3 regions of the Vibrio aestuarianus genome follow, and region 1 is predicted to be linked to each of the others. Evidence: predicted binding sites of a transcription regulator. Region 1 holds the regulator's gene; each other region holds the start of a gene.
What was found. Region 1 encodes CRP, which controls carbon source genes, mostly activating them, when cyclic AMP is high. Its sites were predicted from a motif close to TGTGANNNNNNTCACA; they were not measured.
Positions count from the first base shown of each region.

Region 2: the regulator CRP is predicted to act here: its motif matches at 1,794-1,809, upstream of MCT08_RS14020 (glycogen/starch/alpha-glucan phosphorylase).
Region 3: the regulator CRP is predicted to act here: its motif matches at 2,699-2,714, upstream of recB (exodeoxyribonuclease V subunit beta).

Region 1 covers NZ_JAKNYQ010000001.1:641,133-646,012, forward strand. The annotation lists gene astD (succinylglutamate-semialdehyde dehydrogenase) at 1-1,281, shown strand, start outside; gene MCT08_RS03065 (DUF1338 domain-containing protein) at 1,633-2,427, shown strand; gene crp (cAMP-activated global transcriptional regulator CRP) at 2,513-3,145, opposite strand; gene MCT08_RS03075 (phosphoribulokinase) at 3,388-4,257, opposite strand; gene MCT08_RS03080 (YheU family protein) at 4,334-4,546, opposite strand; gene MCT08_RS03085 (hydrolase) at 4,616-4,880, opposite strand, start outside.
Region 2 covers NZ_JAKNYQ010000002.1:60,938-65,817, forward strand. The annotation lists gene malT (HTH-type transcriptional regulator MalT) at 1-1,367, opposite strand, end outside; gene MCT08_RS14020 (glycogen/starch/alpha-glucan phosphorylase) at 1,945-4,398, shown strand; gene malQ (4-alpha-glucanotransferase) at 4,529-4,880, shown strand, end outside.
Region 3 covers NZ_JAKNYQ010000001.1:973,311-978,190, reverse strand. The annotation lists gene recB (exodeoxyribonuclease V subunit beta) at 1-2,602, opposite strand, end outside; gene recC (exodeoxyribonuclease V subunit gamma) at 2,910-4,880, opposite strand, start outside.

The sequences.
Region 1 (4,880 bases):
GAACGTGAGCAATACGTGTTGGCCTTTGCTGAGAAAGTAAAAGAACACAGTGAAGAAATCGCACAGATCATCGCCAAAGAAACTGGTAAACCCATTTGGGAAACTCGTACTGAAGCGGCGGCGATGGCTGGTAAAATCGCTATTTCGATTCGTGCTTATCATGATCGTACGGGTGAAAGTGCGCGTGAGGCAGCGGGAAACCAAATTGTACTGCGTCACCGTCCACTTGGTGTAATGGCGGTATTTGGTCCCTATAATTTCCCAGCACATTTACCGAATGGTCATATTGTTCCGGCTCTTTTAGCGGGTAATACCGTGGTGTTTAAGCCTTCTGAGCAAACCCCGTGGACGGGCGAATTTGCCATGAAACTGTGGCAAGATGCAGGGTTACCAGCAGGTGTGCTCAACCTTGTACAAGGGGCGAAAGAAACAGGCATCGCTCTGGCCGAGTCAAAAGGTATTGATGGTTTGCTATTTACTGGCAGTGCTAACACTGGGCATTTACTGCATCGTCAGTTTGCCGGGCAACCTGGCAAAATGCTGGCGCTTGAAATGGGCGGGAACAACCCGATGGTGATCTCCGATCAGTATGGTGACTTAGATGCAGCGGTATACACCATCATTCAATCGGCTTTCATTAGCGCAGGGCAGCGCTGCACTTGCGCGCGTCGCCTGTACGTTCCTGTCGGTGAAAAAGGTGATGTGCTATTAAGTAAATTGATCACCGCAACCCAAAAGCTACGAATTGATCAACCATTTGCCGATCCTGCGCCATTTATGGGGCCACAAATCTCGCAAGCTGCCGCGCAATTTATTCTCAATGCACAGGCTAATTTACAATTTTTAGGTGGTTATAGTTTGGTGGAAGCCAAACCGCTGCAAGCGGCATTTGTTACGCCAGGAATCATTGACGTAACCGCTATTAGTGAGTTGCCTGACGAAGAATACTTTGGCCCGTTATTACAAGTGGTGCGCTATCAGACTTTAGAGCAAGCGGTTGAGTTGGCCAATGCTACCCGTTTTGGTTTGTCTGCAGGTTTAGTATCAACTGATGATGCCGAGTGGGATTATTTTGTTGATCATATCCGCGCTGGTATCGTAAACCGTAATCGCCAATTAACTGGTGCGAGTGGTGATGCACCATTTGGTGGGCCGGGGGCATCGGGTAACTTGCGCCCGAGTGCTTATTACGCGGCTGATTACTGTGCATACCCTATGGCTTCAATGGAAGGGCAGGCAACAGAATTACCTGCCACTCTCAGCCCTGGGGTTGAGCTATAACCTACGGAATAATAAAAAGCCTCTCATAGAAGAGGCTTATCCCCTTTCTACTTGAAGTTGCAGCGGTGTTGGCTACGTTTGTTCACCCCAATTACATAGTTTATCTATGCTCATGGGGATTTACTCACTTGCCACCTACCTGCCACTTCAAGTGGTTTGGGTATAGATCCTGAAACCTGGATCAATACACAACTTAACGTCACAGGTTGAATTGCCGCTGGATGTATTTTCTGAATCGTTTCAATAAATATTAAGCGGCAATATTTATCCAATAACCTCATACTGAAACTAAGGCTTTATACATACTCAAGGTATATCGCTTGCTAGACACATTGCTGACAAGGAGGCGTTATGACGCCAACCGTTTTATTTCAATCGCTATGGAATGACTATATTCAACGTCTTTGTCCTTCGGCTGACAAAGTTCATCAATTGCTTCAAGAAGATGAAGCTTTGATCAATGATCATATCGCTTTGCGAACCTTTAATGTTGCTCCCCTGGGGATTGAAACACTGGCTAAGCCTTTTTTAGCATTAGGTTATACAGCGTGTGGTGATTATCAATTTGAAAGTAAGAAGTTAGTCGCGAAGCACTATGAACATCCTGATCCAACGCAGCCTAAGGTTTTCATTAGTGAGCTAAAAGTGGCAGAGTGCTCACCTGAGTTGCAAGCGATTGTAGCCAAACTGGTAGAGCAAGTAGATAGCGACAAACTCACCAGTAGCGACTTTTTGTATAGTGGTCGATTATGGCAGATAGCCCATAGCGATTACCTCACTTTGGCTCAGGAAAGTGAATACGCCGCATGGTTGGCAGCTCATGGCTATGGGGCCAATCATTTTACCGTTAGTGTTAACCAGTTGAATGCGTTTAATGAAGTCAAAGCGGTGAATGCTCACCTTCGCCAAGCTGGCTTTGTTATTAATGAAAATGGCGGAGAAGTGAAAGGCACGCCAGAGGTGCTGCTAGAACAATCTTCCACCATGGCAGATAAAGTACCGGTGCAATTTAGTGATGGTGTTGAGATGATTCCGGGCGGTTTTTACGAGTTTGCCAAACGCTATCCAATGGCAAACGGTGAGTTATATAGTGGGTTTGTTGCCGCTTCAGCTGACAAGATTTTTGAAAGCACTGATATGCAATAAAATTGTGCTGAGCCTTTGCCAACAAAAAGCCACCTAAGTTTCCCAAGGTGGCTTTATCGATTCAGTCTCTCAATTTCTGTTGAAATTAACGAGTTCCGTATACCACGATAGTTTTACCGTGTGCAGAAATTAGGTTCTGCTCTTCTAGCATTTTCAAGATACGACCAACTGTTTCACGAGAACAGCCAACGATTTGACCGATTTCTTGACGGGTGATCTTGATTTGCATGCCATCTGGGTGAGTCATTGCGTCAGGTTGTTTCGCTAGGTTTAGTAGCGTTTGAGCAATACGGCCCGTTACGTCAAGGAACGCAAGGTCACCTACTTTTTGACTAGTCACTTGTAAACGACGTGAAATCTGAGCAGATAGGCGCATTAGAATATCTGGATTCACCTGGATAAGTTGACGGAATTTCTTAAATGAAATCTCTGCCACTTCACAAGGAGATTTAGCACGAACCCAAGCGGTACGTTCTTGGTCTTCTTCGAATAGACCAAGTTCACCGATAAAGTCACCTTGGTTTAGGTAAGAAAGGATCATCTCCTTACCTTCTTCGTCTTTAATAAGAACCGCAACAGAACCTTTAACGATGTAGTACAACGTTTCAGCTTTCTCGCCCGCGTGGATCAGCGTGCTCTTTGATGGGTACTTATGAATATGACAGTGTGAAAGAAACCACTCTAGTGTTGGGTCGGTTTGAGGTTTACCTAGAACCATAATATCTCACTTCCTCTGCAGGGTACGCTTGCTGCTTTCCATATTTTAGCTAAGCCTTTAAATTGACTTACTAGGATAAGAGCACTTTACAAGTGCTGCAAGCTAACTTGTGTTTCGGTTAAGAATAGTATCCTTTTTCGGAAACGATTTCTTGACTTTAATCGTGTCGACTACACGATAATTTAAGCAAAAATGTGCACATGATCACGGTATGAAAAGTAACCGTAAAAAGTGCAAAAATATTATCCAATTTTCCCTGTTTCAATTAATTGTTGCAGGATAGGGCGAACAATCAGCTCCATGGCAAAACTCATCTTGCCACCAGGAACAACGATGGTGTTATGGCGCGACATAAATGAACCATCAATCATGGCCAGTAAATAGGGGAAATCGACATTCTTAATGCCACGTAGCCTTATCACCACGAAGCTTTCATCCAAACTGGGGATACCCTTTGCGTTGAGCGGGTTTGAGGTATCGACTGTGGGCACGCGCTGGAAGTTAATATGGGTGCGAGAAAACTGTGGGGTGATGTAATTGAGGTAGTCGTCCATCGAGCGAACAATCGAGTCCATTACAGCTTCGCGTGAATGACCACGATCGCGCGTATCACGTACGTATTTTTGGATCCACTCTAGGTTAACAATCGGCACCATGCCAATCAAAAAATCGACATGTTGAGCCACGTTGACATCACCATCGACCACACCACCATGTAACCCTTCGTAGAACATAACATCAGAATTTTCTGGCAAATCTTGCCATGGAGTAAACGTTCCTGGCATTTGGTTATAGGGAACGGCTTCATCAAATGAATGCAGGTAGCGACGAACTTGCCCTGTTCCTAGTTTGCCGTATTGGCGAAAAAACTCTTCCAGTGCGCCAAAGTCATTAGCTTGGGGACCAAAATAACTGATGTGTTTGCCTTGCTCTCGTGCTTTACGGATCTCTACGTCCATTTCTGGACGTGTGAAACGGTGGAAGCTGTCGCCTTCAACCCAAGCAGGTTTAATGCTCATCATATTGAACATTTTGCGAAACGCTTCAGAGGTTGTGGTAGTACCGGCACCGGATGAGCCCGTGACGGCTATAATCGGATGTTTTGCTGACATGACAAACCCTGTCTTTATGTAACGTACTTGTTATTTATTGTCGCAATATAGCACGGAAAGACTAGATTGCGGTGCGCTAAAACGATTTACGCACTTGAATATCGACACTTTCGTGCAATTCAGAATAGACTATGGCAACTTCACCACTTGCTAACTGCTGCTTCACTTGTTCGATTTTTTGTTGCAAAGATATCTCTTGTTCACCGTAATCTGTTCCTTCACGTAAGACAAATTCTTGAATGAGATTATCGAGTGTATCAGGAGCAATTTGTTGCCAAGGAATAATCATGACGACCTCTTAACTGTCATGTTGAAGGCTGGCAGTTATACCCTAAATAGCATTGTGATGGCAGCTATTTCATGACGGTTTACACAGGCTTTCATAATAGGCAGGTAAGGCTTGTTCCAGCCAAAAAGTTGGTTTCAATGCACTGCCTGAAATAAAGCCGACATGTCCACCTTGGTTAAATAAGCGATAGTCGATATTTTCCGGTAAAACGAATTTTGGAATCACAGCATCGGTCATGAATGGGTCGTCTTTAGCGTGAATAATTTGTAAGGGTACATGGATCTGCTTGAGTTTATGTAGTCCAGAACATTGTTGATAATAGTCATGAGCATCT
Region 2 (4,880 bases), on a different contig from region 1:
GCATTAAATTCACCTTGTTCTTTGGTGGTGAGTTTAACATTGAGTGCGTTCATCTCTTTGTCTGCTTTGGCCAGCAGATCCCCCACATCGTTGTAGCGATGTTGGCTTTGGGCGAGCCAAGCTTGCAACATACACAATTTCGGTTCGCTGTAGAGTTGAGTGGGTGAGAGTTGATTAATTGCCTCTTCCAAAGTTGCGAGCTCACCTTGGTTAAACATTTTCCAACCGTATTGTGTCAAAATAGCGGCTAAGAGGTCTGCATCATTAGCTAAACGTGCATGCCTCAGTGCTTGATGTGGAGTCGATTCGGCTAGCCAAGCGTGTGCTGCTGCGCGATGCAGTTCCTGTTCTTGCTGGGGAATACGCGCTAGGCGCTCATGAGCGAGAAATTCTGCGAACAAATTATGGAAGCGATACCAGTTATGCTCCCCTTCCAATGGATAGATAAAGAGGCCATAGCGGTTTAAGGACTCAATCATACTCAATGCATCGTCACGCTTGGTAAGCGCGGTTACTAAGACATCATTAAAATGATCCAGTACTGAACATTGCATCAAAAATTGACGCGTTTCTTTATCGAGCAGATCAAACACTTCTTCCACTAAGTAATCCCAAAGATGTGCGTGATTAAATTGTGAGACGGATTCAGCCGTTTGTGCCAATGTGCGTTTTTGATGCTGAGCTTGCAGGGCAATCAATTGCAAAGCGGATGGCCAGCCTTCGACATAAGTTCGCAGATTATTTGCGGTGTCGTCATCGACTCCATCGGCGACGCGTTGATTGAAAAAGCGCGTGGTTTCTTCAGTATCAAAAGCAAGCAACCTATTGCCTATTTCGATCATCAAGTCGCGAACCCGCAGGTTTGCTGTCCCTAAAGGTGGGGTTGCGCGGCTAGTGACCACCAGGGTGAGGTTGTCAGGCATGTGTTTTAGGAAAAAACGCATTGCTTCATGAATTTCATCATCAGAGATTAAGTGGTAATCATCGAGCACCACATAACACTCTTTATTAAAAGCTGACATTTCGGCAAAGACTTCACTAAATAGTGAATGAAGTGACGAAAACTGACGTCGCTCTGCTAACTTCTGTGCATTGGGGCAACTGTGATGTGTTGCTTTATTAATCGCCTGCAACAGGTAGTTCATAAAGCGAAAAGCATCGTTATCGCTTTCATCAATGCTATACCAGCCAACGTTAGGTTTATCAGAGAGCCATTGTGCAGCCATGGTGGTTTTGCCGTACCCCGCAGGTGAACGAAATAGAACCAGTTTGTAGCAAGGCGCTTGGGCCAGTAGTTCGAGTACTCTTGGGCGAACGATGGCGTTGTGTAAGCGCCCAGGGCGAGTCAGTTTCGAAGGAATCCACATCTTCCATATCCCATTGGTAATGGTTACTTTATCAAAAGCACAATTACGCACTTTATTACGTAATTTATCATTTTGTGTTTAGTAAAAAGTCGTACTGTTAAACATTTTATATGGATAGTACTTGATGTTGAGTGGCGTGTTTATTGATCCATAACGAGATTTCTGTTGGATTCACACTTACCACCCATCTACGCCCTAGTTTTGTGCTCTGTGTCACCAAATTTTCTCAATTATGTGTTAAACAGAAAGTTGGTATGTACATCACTCAATGTAATTAGTGAGGTCGAGTCATTTTTTTGGGATATCCCTCTCATTATGAGTAATTGTTTATACCGCAATAAATTTTAGTTTTTAGCAATGAAGTTAAAGATATTGGTTAAGTGATGTGATCAGAATCACTCGTTATTCGAAGGATATCTCAACTAATGAGAGATGGATCACCGACACGATTGTGCTCCCCCCTCTACGCCCTGACTCCTCCTCCTAAATGTGCCTGTGAGTAGGAGGATGCCGAGCCTTTGATGGTGATGCACGATATGGCACAGATGGATTAAAACGGATAAGTGAGATTTCCCTGATGAAACCTACGCAACAGAAAAAATTCGATAAAGCTTCTTTCCAAAAGAACGTGGTAAAACACCTTACTGCAACTTATGCAACCAGCATTGAGCATGCCAGTAGCCGTACTTGGTACTTGGCGATGGGTCGTGCACTCGCAGAATTAACAACGTTTGACTTGCTTGAAACTGAGCAAGATGAGCGAATCGTCAACGCGAAAAGTTTGAATTACCTTTCTCTTGAGTTCTTGATTGGACGTTTAACGGGTAACAACCTGATCAGCATGGGTCTGTATGAACAAATTACAGAAGCAATGACTGAGCTAGGTCAAAACTTAACGGATCTTCTTGAAGAAGAGCGTGACCCATCATTAGGTAACGGTGGTTTAGGTCGTCTAGCAGCGTGTTTCATGGATTCGTGTGCTGCTCAAGAATACCCAACTGTGGGCTACGGTCTGCACTATGAATATGGTTTGTTTAAGCAGTCTTTCAAAGAAGGTCATCAGCAAGAAGCGCCTGACGCATGGCGTGGTGTTGAAGGTTACCCTTGGGAGATCGCTCGTCCAGATATCGCGCAAGAGATCGGTTTTTATGGTCACGTTGAAGTGGTTAATGAAAACGGTATCGAGAAGCGTCGTTGGGTTCCTGGTATGTATGTACAAGGTATGCCATGGGATTTACCAATTGTGGGTTACGAAAGTGATACGGTTTACCCTCTACGTTTGTGGGAATGTCGTGCGATTGCGCCTTTCTCACTAGAAAGTTTCAACAATGGTAACTACTTCGAAGCGCAGCATGCGTTAATCGATGCAGGCAACATCACCAAAGTCTTGTACCCAAATGATAACCATGAAAAAGGTAAAACACTGCGTTTGATGCAGCAGTACTTCCACAGTGCAGCGTCAGTACGTGATATTTTGCGCCGTCATGAAGCCGCCGGTCATGCGATTGCCGATCTACCTAAGTACGAAACCATTCAGTTAAACGATACGCACCCGACTATCGCTATTCCAGAATTGATGCGTATCTTGATCGATGAAAAAGGTATGGGTTGGGATGAAGCATGGGCGATCAGCTCTAAAACGTTCGCTTACACCAACCACACCTTGCTACCTGAAGCATTGGAAACGTGGAGTGAATCTTTGATTCAACGCTTGTTGCCTCGTCATATGGAAATCATTTACGAGATCAACCACCGCTTCCTACAAGAAGTTCGTGCTAAATGGCCTGGCGATGTCGCTAAACAGCAAAAACTGTCGATCATCCAAGATGGTTTCCACCGTATGGTTCGCATGGCAAACCTTTGTGTGGTTGGCTCTTACGCGGTAAATGGTGTGGCAGCACTTCACTCAGAATTGGTGAAACGTGATTTGTTCCCTGAGTTCAACGAGCTGTATCCAACTCGTCTGCACAATGTGACAAATGGTATTACACCGCGCCGTTGGTTGAAGTTCTGTAACCCTGGTTTATCCGCACTGATTACTGAAAAAATTGGTTCAGATTGGCCAGCACATCTTGATCAGCTTGAAGCGATTGCTCAGTACGCTGATGATGCCAAATTCCAAAAAGAATTTATGGCAGTGAAGAAGCAGAACAAACAACGCTTAGCTGATTGGGTTAAAGAGAACATGGATATCGAACTTGATACCAATGCAATCTTTGATGTGCAAATCAAACGTCTACACGAGTACAAGCGTCAACACCTTAACATGCTGCACATCTTGTCTCTGTATCATCGTTTGATCAATGACCCAACGTTTGATATGGCACCACGTGTGGTCTTCTTTGCCGCGAAAGCAGCGCCGGGTTACCACTTAGCGAAAGAGATCATTTACGGCCTCAACAAGATCGCTGAGAAAGTGAATAACGACCCTCGTATTGGTAACAAATTGAAAGTGGTCTTCATTCCTGATTACCGCGTGAGCATGGCTGAAATCATCATCCCTGCCGCTGACGTATCAGAGCAAATTTCAACTGCCGGTAAAGAAGCTTCTGGTACTGGTAACATGAAAATGGCGCTAAACGGTGCATTGACTATCGGTACGATGGATGGGGCGAACGTAGAAATTCGCGAAGAAGTGGGCGATGACAATATCTACATCTTCGGTTTAGAAGTCGATGAAGTGGAAGCAGTGAAAGCGCGTGGTTACAACCCATACGATTACTACAACGCTGATCCTCTACTGAAAGCGTCACTTGACCTGCTGTTAGGTGAAGAATTCACCCCAGGTGCTCCAGGTAAGCTGCGTGCTACTTTTGATAGCTTGCTTGATGGTGGTGACCCGTACCTAGTGTTAGCCGACTTTGCTTCTTACGTAAAAGCGCATGAAGCGATGGATAAGCAGTACCGTGATCAAGCTGGCTGGGCTAAGAAAGCGATTCTGAATACCGCATTAGTGGGCAAATTCAGCTCAGACCGCAGTATCAGAGATTACGTCAACAACATCTGGAAATTAGAAGCAGTTAAGCGTTAATTCTTAACTTAGCCAAGGCATTCGTGCCTTGGCTCTTTGCTTCTTTTGCAAATAAAAGTACTCATTTACAAAACACTACTATTAAAACCCTACAGTTTTGAAGGGTAAAGCAGTCCCTTCGGAGAGAGCGATGAAAGAACTAAACGCATTAAAACAAGTCGCTGAAATGGCGAAATTAGCCGACAGCTATGTGAGCGCGTGGGGCGACGAAGCGAAAGTGGAAGATGAAACCCTTATTCGCTTATTGGCGTCTTTAGGCTATGACACAACCAATGATGAAACGTTGCTGAAATCAGCAGAGAAAAAACACAAAAAAGATGTATTAGACCCAGTTCTCGTTGTCCGCGAGGGTGAGGCAGTGGAAATTCCACTGTACTTAGGTGTTAGCGCACGTGAAAGTGAATTTAACTGGCGCTTAGAAACCGAGCAAGGAGAGGTACTTGAAGGCTATCTTCAGTCGCAAATCGTTCGTGATGATCGTG
Region 3 (4,880 bases), 330 kb from region 1:
GTTCATTAACCTGTGCACTCAAAGCAGAGCTCAATTGGGCAATACCCGCCTCTTGCCCATTTTGCAGTAAATAGCCTATTGCACTTAAATGGACGCCGGTCGGCTCTTTGGTTGATCGGCCATTTCGCAGCGGCGCAATGCCAATAAAACAGCCGTAGACGGCGCGAGTTAATGCCACATAAATTAAGCGCAGATCTTCAGCTAAACGCTCTTTATCGGCTTGCTTAATCGAGGCATCACAGGCTGTAATATCGAGTACGGTTTCATCATTCGCGGCATCATAATATTTGCCCTCACTGGCTTCTCGGTAACTGACCACAAACGGTAAAAAGACCAAGTCATATTCCAAACCTTTTGATTTATGGATGGTGACGATCTGCACCAAATTACGTTCAGATTCCAAACGCTGAATTTGCTCATCACCACCACCTAAGCCATTTTCCGCATCACTGATGGCTTGTGCGAGCCAACGCAGTAAACCGTGGTCACTATCGATTTCTTGACTCGCTTGTTGTAACAATTCGCCAATGTGCATAAAGTCAGTCAGTGCACGCTCACCGTCTTCTTCTTCAAGCCAACGCTCGGCAATATGGCGCTTACTCATCACACTGCGCAGCATCGGCAGCACACCACGCTCAATCCATAATTTGCGATATTCTTTAAATTCGTTAACCGCGTTTTCCCACACCATTTCATCGTTGTTTAAATCATCAAGGCTGGCGGCATCTAAAGCAAAAAGTTGCGAAGCCAAACTGGCACGTAGAGCACGGTCGTTTTCTGGCGTCAGGACTGCTTGCAGCAAGCGTTGTAAATCTTGCGCAACGGCACTGCTAAACACACTGTCTCGGTTCGACAAATACACACTGGCAATACCTTGTTTTGCCAATGCTTCTTTGATCATTCGCCCTTCATTACCAGTTCGCACTAATACCGCAATATCCCCTGCCTGCACGGCTTTCTGCGTTTTTCCATTTTCAAAATACGCTTGCTTTTGTTGTGCGGCTGTCAAAATGGTTTGAATTTGACTTGCGCACGCTTGCGCCATGCATTTGAGGTATTCGCCCTTGGGTAGCGGTTTATCCTCCGCAGCTTGCAACCAATAGGTTAACGCTGGTTGGGCTTTTCCATTAAGCCACCAGTGACGCTTTTCTGCATTCGGGCTCGCGTTGACCGCCAAAAAAGGAATGTCCTGGTCGTAAATAAATGGGCTATCGGCTGTGGTGAAAATTTGATTCACCGCCTTAACCATATCAGCGCTTGATCGCCAGTTGGTGCCTAAGGTGTAATGCGCGCTCACTTGTTTTCGCGCTTTAATATAAGTAAAAATATCTGCACCACGAAACGCATAAATAGCTTGCTTGGGGTCACCAATCATAAACAAACCACATTCGGTTTTAGGCAGATAAATACGGCTAAAAATACTGTATTGCAGTGGATCGGTATCTTGGAATTCATCGATCATCGCAACCGGGTAAAGGGTACGAATGCGCTCAGCCAGTAAACCCAGTTCATCGTTATCCATTGCAGCAGAAAGCTGAGTCAACAGATCATCAAACGATAACCACTGCTTTTGTGCTTTCGCTTTGGCAAGCATCGTGCGGCAATGAGTAATCGCATGCGCCAGCAGCGGTGCTTCTATACTGATCGGGGTTGCAAGAAAGTCATCAATAGCGCTAAACATTGCATGCTGTGGAGGATTGCCCTTTTTAGATTTAGCATCCAACGCACTTTGAGCAAACTCTTGCAGCTCTGTAGGTACGCTCAGTTCATGGCTCGGATTACTCGCCCACTGCGCCAAGAAAACCAGTCGTTTGTGAAGCGCTTTTTTCGTCGCAGCGTGTAAGTCTGACTCATTGATACACGCTTCAAATTCATCACACACAGTCAACCATTGCAGCTTTAGTGCTTCAACGCGCGCAAGAGACGATTGATAGAGCGCCGCCAAGTCATCTTGCATGGCATCAATGGACAACTTAAGCGGTGAACCTGTTAGGTAACCGCCTATTTTTTCAAGCAAGACCGCTGGCGATGACCACAAACGGCGAACTTCCGCAGCCAGGTTGATCGGTAACGGATAAAATTGACGGCGCCAATAATCGGCAACCACTTGCGACTTGAGATGGCTTTCATCGGTGACGAATTCATTATTAAAACGACTGCCCGATTCAAAAGCATTTTGGGTTAACATCCGTTGACAAAAGCCATGAATGGTATAGACAGCGGCTTCATCCATCTGTCTTTCGGCTTGCAGTAAAATTTGAGTCGCTTGTTTATGATCGCTGATGTGCTCCAGCAACGGTTGGATCACTGGGTCATCACTACAACCACGAGAAAAGGCAATTCGCGCCTCATGGATACGGGCACGAATACGGTCACGCAGCTCGGCAGTTGCCGCTTCAGTAAAAGTCACCACTAAAATTTGATTCACCGTCAGCGGTGCTTGGTGGCGTGATTCATCACTCCCATGTCCAAGCAGCAATCGCAAATACAAACCCGCAATGGTGAAGGTTTTTCCCGTACCAGCCGAGGCTTCAATTAACCTTGCCCCATGCAATGGGAAGGTCATAGTTTCCAGTTGTGTTGCAATTGTTGTCGAGGTCATACTCATAAACGGTTAGCCTTTGAATGCGCAAGCGAGTGTGATCACGCTTGAATAATTGTATGAATAATCGAAAATATTTTATTAATTAAGAAGGTGTGAGATCTTTCTCACGGTTCGCCTTGCCAGCAGCCTTTACTATCCGCGCCACGAGTTGAGTAAACCTACAGAGTTACTCTAACCCACCGAATAATGGTCCCTCTGACCTGTGGCCGTACAGCGAACGCCCTACACAATAATGATTTACTGGCGGCCACCTTGCTTCTCATTACACAACTCAACACAAACACCAAAGCGATAGTCATAAAAACTAATCACGTTCAGCATCAGTTGCATCTTTGATCCACAACCTTGGACCTTGCATCACTAAACTTGCCAATAGATGCACTTGTTGAGCAAGTTCATCACTCCATTGCGGCCAAATTCGCGCAATATAAACATTACCGCCTTCACCCGTTGTCATATAACCATCATTAAAACATTCCGCCATTTTCTTCAGCGATTTATCTTGATCCTCAATCCATTTTCCTCGGTTAAAACCGGCTTCAATGCTGGCTAACGCAGTTTTTGGGAAATAGGCTAGTGGCTCAGTCATGCCTTGGTAAAACAGACGCACCAGTTCTGCGAGCAAGCTTTTAGCTTGTTCGGCATCTGGCATTGGTGGGTAGATTAAGTGTTGCGCCCCCTCTTTACGGTCATAGCCAATCACATGCGTTGACTGACATTTGCCCATCGCAGCTAAAGCAAGGTGATCGATCCACGCTGCGAGGTAATCTTGCGAACGAATAGCGCCGCTGCGGTAACGCACAAGGCCAGCTTGATAATACTTGGTTAACCACCCCGTTAGATGCACACATTTGCCTTCACCGAGAACATCAAAACGTAAGTCTATTTCTTGATCATCAATTGGCGATTGACATAAGAAAGCGATTTTTTCAGCTAAGTCCTGTGCTTGCACACGGTTGGTTTCAAACTCCAACTCACCAAAAGCACCAATCGGTAATTTGCCTTGCGCGCGCTGTTGTTTAGTAAAGTCATCCAGTGCTTGTGGCGAATCTGGATGTTCAAGTAGTACCTCTAACAAGGCGTCACGTAATTGATAGCTTTCAAGGCCGTTTAAAACAAAAGGCTCATCATCTTCCATCACCGGTAGTGGTGGTTCAAAGGTCACTTTTAAGCGGCGATTAAAGAAATACTGCACTGGCAAGCGCCAAAAACGTTGCAGCTCAACCAGATCCAACTCTAATGGATAGGTTGCATCTAACAAGTAATTATCGAGCGCTCGATTAAATTGACCACTGGCTTGCCCTTGGCGATTGGCCGCAGGCAACCACTCTTTGGCATAGCTGCCCGTTTCACTCAAAAAAGCGTTAGGGCTAAACGGCACCATGGCATGGGTAGTCATTAACGCATCGACTAACCTTTGACCAGATTGATCACTGCCGAGTTCTTGATCCCCTTCGAGACAATAGTTTTGTTGGCAATACTCTAAAAGCTCTGATACCAACACCGAGGGGACACGCTCGCTGTTATCTTGAATTGAGCGACCCACATAGCTGATGTATAACGTCTGCTGCGCCGAGAGCATCGCTTCCAAAAACAGATAACGGTCATCATCACGTCGCGAGCGGTCGCCTGCTCGCGTACGACCATTCATTAAATCAAATCCTTCCGCTGGCATGGTGCGCGGATAAACACCATCATTCATCCCTAGCAAACAAACTGTTTTAAAAGGGATAGAGCGCATTGGCATTAATGTACAGAAATTGACTTGCCCTGCTAAAAAACGCTGGCTGACTCGTGTACCTGACAGCTTGTTTTGCAGGTACTGGGTAATAATACTTGGTGCAAGAGCTTGTTCATAACCGGCATCAGTCAGTTGCTCTTTTAGTTGCGACAAGGTATCGCGGATGGACTTGAGCGCCATCTCACCTTCTAACTCAACGCTAAAGAAGCCTTCAAGCACCTCACCAAGTAAAGTTCGCCACTCGTCCACAGCTTGGGTTTGAGCCAGTCGTTCGCGATAATGGCTCACTTGCTCAATAAAGTACGCGAGTTTACCAGCAAGTTCCGCGCCCATCCCTTGTACTTCATTGTAAGGCGCCAGTGCACACTCACCTTGCTCAAAAAGCCCTACAGATTCTGGCATCGCGTAGCCGAGCAACATACGTTCAATGCCAAACTGCCATGTATTTTGCTCGGTGCGTGGCAATTCAAATTGTTGCGCCGTGGCGGCGTTAAGCCCCCAACGAATACCCGACTCTTCCACCCACAGTTTAGC